Regions from separate parts of the Bacillus sp. 3255 genome, predicted to be linked through region 2. Evidence: riboswitches for the same ligand, from Rfam matches in the RefSeq annotation. Region 2 holds a riboswitch; the other holds the start of a gene.
What was found. Region 2 has a riboswitch for cobalamin ahead of J2X61_RS00895 (ABC transporter substrate-binding protein). Riboswitches for the same ligand answer to the same signal wherever they lie in the genome.

Region 1: it holds a riboswitch for cobalamin, as region 2 does, so the genes downstream of both, J2X61_RS17020 (S-layer homology domain-containing protein) here and J2X61_RS00895 (ABC transporter substrate-binding protein) in region 2, are expected to answer to the same signal.

What each region holds. Positions count from the first base shown of each region.
Region 1 covers NZ_JAVDUS010000010.1:212,393-215,502, forward strand. Annotated here, with positions in the region: gene J2X61_RS17020 (S-layer homology domain-containing protein) at 1-1,845, opposite strand, end outside; cobalamin riboswitch at 2,024-2,226, opposite strand; gene J2X61_RS17025 (beta-glucosidase family protein) at 2,355-3,110, opposite strand, start outside.
Region 2 covers NZ_JAVDUS010000001.1:225,919-229,028, reverse strand. Annotated here, with positions in the region: gene J2X61_RS00910 (aminotransferase class I/II-fold pyridoxal phosphate-dependent enzyme) at 1-489, shown strand, start outside; gene J2X61_RS00905 (aspartyl-phosphate phosphatase Spo0E family protein) at 557-823, shown strand; gene J2X61_RS00900 (hypothetical protein) at 885-1,415, shown strand; cobalamin riboswitch at 1,495-1,623, shown strand; gene J2X61_RS00895 (ABC transporter substrate-binding protein) at 1,775-2,788, shown strand; gene J2X61_RS00890 (FecCD family ABC transporter permease) at 2,789-3,110, shown strand, end outside.

The DNA of each region.
Region 1 (3,110 bases), on a different contig from region 2:
AATGGCACCGGCAATTGCATCCTGAAGCTGACCAGACTTCGGCACCAACCCTTGACGCGCAGCCGTCAGCTTCTCCAGCGCCGTATCCGCATGATACTGAATCGCACCGGAACTGGCAGCAACCGCATTCGCGAGCGTCAAGCTCGCTTGCAGCGCTTGCCAGCTGGCTTCGGTGTAGCTGCCGGACTGCAGCGCCTCGGCTTCTGCAATTGCGGCATTCAGCTGCGTCTTGTTCGCAAGCAACGTGACATCTTGCTCATAGTCATCGGAGTACACCAAGGTGATGACATCGTTGCTGTGAAGAACGAGATCGGCAATGCCAACCATTGCGAACTGTCCGTTGATCAAGTACATCCAGCCGCTCTTCGGGCCGCCGTCGAACGATGCCAGGCCGCCGATGCTGGTGATGTAATTGCCGCTTGGATTCACGAACGCAATGTCGTTCTGGTTCAGGACCTTCGTGATCGCTTGAGCGGCCGTTTGCCCCTCTTCGACCGTCGTCGCTCCGTTCAATACGAAGGATTTCCCCGCTGTGGCGCTATAGCCGCTTATAACGACAGAGACCGGAACCGGTTGCGGGGCAACAACGTCCGTCCCCTTTTGAATGCTGAGATAGTAGATCTTCGGCGTGTTGATGCCGTTCTGCGCAATTACGCGAACAATTTTGGGCGTAGTTTCGCTAAGCGTGATCTCTTTATCAACCGGCACGCCGGTTGTGCCGCTTGTATTATTAACGAACACCGTCGTCGCCGCGCCGTTCGCCGTGAGCTTGACGGTATCCGCGTTAATTCGGATGTTTGCATACGAATAGACGCCCGACGTAACCGTGACCGTCTTGCTTACAGCCGCATCCGCGCCTGTCCCTGTCAGGACAATGCTGGATAAATCGGCGGTTTCGCCAACCGTGTCATTCGGCGTAACTTTCTCAATGGATGTAACCTCTGAGCCGATCTCGCCAACGACACCGCCATCCATTTGAACCGCGTTGTATACCTTGACGAAGCTGACATTCGCTAAGCTTACAGGCTGACCTGCGCTATCCACGGCCCAGCTAATGTCGATCGGGTCGCCTTTGGTCGGCGACGTTACATAAGGATTGGCAGGTTCATTGTATGGCGCACTGCCGTTGCCATGCGAATCCGGATAGCCGAAGGCATTACTCCGGACAGCAATTTTCACGCCGCTATAAGTATACGATTGATTGTTGAAATCAGCCGGCGCATCCTTATAATTGGCAGGAATCGGATAATACGCATGCAGGTGAGAGCCATTGGTTTTCACCTCTCCGCTGCCGCTATGATTATCCGTCCATGGCACATTAACCCCATTCGGACTTGTAAAGTCCGGCTCGGGGTTCGTATACGTGACCCGGTAATCCCAAATCGTGCTATCCTCGTAATGCTCCGAGCCCGCAATGAAATACCAAGGACCAGGATTGCCGGTGCCATCATCCTGCGCTACGGCAACGCCTGCAGGTTCTTCATTCCCTGGAAATGCGTTGCCGAAAACCGTAAAGTCGACGCCATACGGATTCTTCGGATTGTTCTGAATCGGCTCATTGAATTGGAAGACGATGCCGCCGCCGAAAGACCCCAGCGATACACCGGCAGCCCCCGGCGTGTTCGTCCACTTCGAATTGATGTCGCCGGCCCCGCCCCAGCCTGCCTCATTGACGAACTGTCCAGGCGCAGGAAGCCACTCCCGGATGGAGCTCGGCCCCGTACCTGCCGCCGCTGCCGCTTGTTGACCCGGTACCAGAAGCGAACCGATCAGAGAAAATAAAAGAACCAGCGACATCATGAATGCGGTTAATGACTTGAAACGTAAACGATGTTGAAACCTCATTGTTGACCTTCCTCTTTTCTACTCTTAATTACTCAAAAATAAGCGCAAAAAAGCCACCCTTCCCAAAGGGTGGCCTAACCGTGTTTAATATTGAGCAGATTGCCTGTACACAGGCATTACCAAATAAGCCTTATCAGTGCATTCCAACGTGTTCCCTCTTCTCACCCCCAAAGAATTAGAAACGCCATAAATAAAGGCAGGTCTCCTGGCTTATGCGTCATTGCTTCTCTTCGCCTTCCCAATCTCGCAAGCAAGACAGTGGCATCAATGAAGAGTCGCTCAGCAATTACAGTGGTTGGGACCGCGTCGGCTTCGTACCGAGCTTCCCTTTTAAGCAAGCACCCATACCTGAATACTTGCACCTCTATTTAGTACATTATTAAATTATGAACTAATGGTATCTCCTTTCTACCTTTTTGTCTACCATCTTTCTTAATCCGATAGATTAAATATGATTATCCTGATGTACCGCGGTTCTGCGCCACATCGGGATTAAGTCCACAAGTAAGCTATCGATTCAGCTTGACGATAGCCGCATCCAACATGTCTTCAGTTAATGCGCCTCCGCTGAATGCTGCCAGCCCCCGAAGCGGCAAATACTTGAGGAACGCCGCCATCATGTCGGAGGTTAAGCTGTCTCCTTCACCATCTGCAGCAGAAGCGAACGGAGAATGCTTCACAAGCTCCATGACGACTGGCGCCAATTCCGGATGCTCCATGACATCCCCAATCGTTGAATTCCGCGTAAATGTAGTCTTTATTACTGAAGTAGACGTCACATGAACGGAGGCCTTCAATCCGATGTCCGCTGAAGATTTGCCGATCAGCAGCTCAAAGTCACCTGTCTCGACATACCAATCCTGCAGGCCAACGTGGTAATACGCGAACGCTCTTTTATCCAAAGTAAACGTCACGGTCTGTTGCTCACCGGGCTCCAGACTGACTTTAACGAAGCCTTTCAACTCTTTGTCCGGACGGGATATGCTGCTTGTAACGTCACGAACATACAATTGAACAATTTCTTTCCCTGCCCGGTGTCCGCTGTTTCTTACCTTGGCGGAAACGACCACTTGTTCATTATCCTGGATTTGTGCTCGATCGACAGTCAAATCGGAATACTCAAAGCTCGTGTAGCTTAAGCCATACCCGAAAGGAAACAGAGGGCGCAGCTTCTTCGTATCGTAATAACGATATCCGACATAAATCCCTTCGCTATACGCAACCCTATCTCCATCTCCCGGGAAAAATAAATAAGACGGATTATC
Region 2 (3,110 bases):
GATCGGACGATTCTGGTGAGCGGGTTCTCCAAAGCTTTTGCCATGACAGGCTGGAGAATGGGTTATGCATGCGGACATCGCGAATTGATTTCGGCTATGACCAAAATTCATCAATACACGGTGATGTGCGCACCGATTATGGGGCAGGTTGCCGCTCATGAGGCGCTGACCAACGGTTTGGAAGAAAAGGACCGCATGATGGAATCCTATAATCAACGCAGACGGCTGGTGGTCAAAGGATTCCGGGACATCGGACTCGAGTGTCATGAACCGCAGGGCGCATTCTATGCCTTCCCGAGCGTTGTCGCAACGGGACTAACATCGGATGAGTTCGCGCAGAGACTTTTATTCGAAGCCAAAGTGGCTGCCGTACCAGGAGATGTATTCGGATTAGGCGGCGAAGGCTTCCTTCGCTGCTCCTATGCGTACAGTGTTTCTCAGCTGAATGAAGCCTTAGAAAGAATCGGAAATTTTCTGAAAAAATTGTAATTGTACAGGAAAAATGTATATGAATTATTCATGAAAACTGGTATTCTTGTAGTAAGGAGGGATAAGCATGGCTTTTCTTGAATACCAACTATCAACCTATCGAAATCAGATGCAAATCAATGAACAAGAATTCGGACAACGTTGGTTGACTAAGCGTGCCAAGAAGCGAAACTCCCTTAACTTACTGGAAGAAGAGATTCATTCTCTGCGACGCAGGCTAGAGCAGATGGTGATCGACGGGGAAGAAATGACCTCGGATGCTGTCGTGGAGCTCAGCACGATTCTTGATCTCAAAATAAATGAATATATGAATAGCGGGAAGAAAAGTCGGTGAAAGCCGGCTTTTCTCGCGACTATCGATAAATGCAGACCGAATACGGAGGTACTAGGACAACATGAAAGTGAAATTGCTTGTTGTAATGCTGATGTCGGCTTTGATGATCATACTGGCGGGATGCGGCGGACCGAAGCCGGATGTTTCCATATTTGTCATGGGTGCAAACGGATTTCCAAGCGAAGCAGGCGAGAAGCTGGAAGCTTCCCTCAAATCGAAAATTGGCGAGACGCCTACCGTCAAGCTGAATACATCCCCTATTTTTTCAATGGAGAAAATGATTGTCGAACTCGCGGCCGGAGGCAACGGTATCTTCATCCTGGGCGAGGAGCAATTCAAAGGCTTGAGCCAGCAGGCCGGATTCGTTAACCTGGATGAGACGATTAAGCCGGAGGATTACCCGGAGGGGGTCATCGAGATCGCCGAGGAGGGCAAGCCTGCCGAGAAGCATCTGTATGGCATTCCGCTCGCCGGGAACAAATGGATGAAAGAGCAGGGCTTCGAAGGGAAGGGCCTTATCGCCTTCATTCCTGTCAATGCGCCGAAGCTTGAAGAAGCGAAGCAAGTGCTGAAAGTGATTGCACAAAAGTAACAAGACGTCTATAATCGACGAATAGACTGATAGTCAATATGCAGCCATAGGTGCCGGCAAGCCAGCTTGAAGCGTCTCGCGAGAGATGTCCGACGGGGGTTGCCGCTTAATAGGGAAGCCGGTTAGAGTCCGGCGCGGTCCCGCCACTGTAATCCGGTCATGGATGATGCCGGAAAGTCAGGATACCTGCCTATGGTGCCGTTACGACATCCTTCGAGGAAAAGGATCGCGTTAAATCAGGAGGCAACGCACAGGTTGCTGAGCGCCACGATTTATCGTCCCCTTTGTTCTTCGGAACAGAGGGGCTTTTTGCGATTGAGGTTATTCGAATATCACGAGAGAAGAAAGAGGGTTTACTTATGCAGCAAAAGAAATGGATGCGAAAAGCGTTAGTCCTCACCGTCGCTCTAACGACGGCGGTTAGTTTGGCGGCCTGCGGCCAGAAAGAAGCGGAGATTACGAACCCGTCGAAGCTGGGCGGAGAGGCGACGAAAGCGCCGGTTGCGACTGCAACGCCGGCAGCGGCCAAGAAGACGGCATATCCGCTCAAAATTAAGGATGCTACGGGGAAAGAGTTTACGTTCGATAAGGCGCCCGAGCGGATTGCATCGGTGTCGCCGGCCGAAACGGAGGCGCTCTTCGCGCTTGGCTTGGAGGCCAACATCGTAGGCGTATCCGATTTCGACGATTATCCGGAAGCGGCGAAGTCGAAGCCCAAGTTAGGCAGCATTACGAAGCCGAATCAGGAAGCATTGATCGCATCAGGTGCGAACATCGTGTTTACCGGTGTTTCGATGAAAGCGGACACGGTTGAGAAGCTGCGTCAACTAAACATCAATGTGTTCAAAGTGGAGCCCAAAACGCTGGACGATGCGATGGCGAATATTGAAACGTACGGCTTGATTACAGATCGCCAGGAGCAAGCGGCGAAATTGGTGGCTAAGATGAAAGCGGACCGTCAGAAGGTTGTCGATGCCGTCAAAGACGTGAAGCAGGAGAACAAGAAGAAAGTATACATTGAATTCAGCCCGGGCTGGACAGTCGGCAGCGGCGAATTCATGGACGAGCTCATCAAGCTGTCCGGCGGCATTAACGTAGCCAGCGACACGAAAGGCTGGTACCAAATCAGCGAAGAGAAAATTATCGCACAGAACCCGGCGGTCATTCTGTTCGCGAACGGAGTCATCGACAGCAAGAGCAAGAAGTCCCTTGACGAAATCATTCGCACGAGAAGCGGATGGGATGCGATTGATGCTGTGAAGAACAAGCAGGTCATCGGCCTTGATCAGAACCTGCTGAGCCGCCCGGGTCCCAGATTGACGGACGGACTGCTGGAAATGGCGAAAGGCATCTATCCCGAACTGGTGAAATAAATGAAAAGAAAACTGATGCTGTGGGGAGGAGTAGGAGCGATACTCCTTCTTCTTTCTATTCTGGGAAGTTTATCGCTGGGGACGGCCAGCCTTCCGGCGATGCAGATCGCCGGCATCCTCGGTAAACATATCCCGTGGATTGGAGATTATATCCCTGTCACGTGGGAGCAATCCGCGGAGCAAATCATTAATAAAGTGCGCTTCCCGCGCGTACTGCTCGGCATTCTGGTCGGAGCGTCGCTCTCTGTCGCCGGCGCGGCGTTTCAAGGCGTGCTCCGCAATCCGCTGGCCGATCCTTATGCGCTCGGCGTTTCTTCGGGCG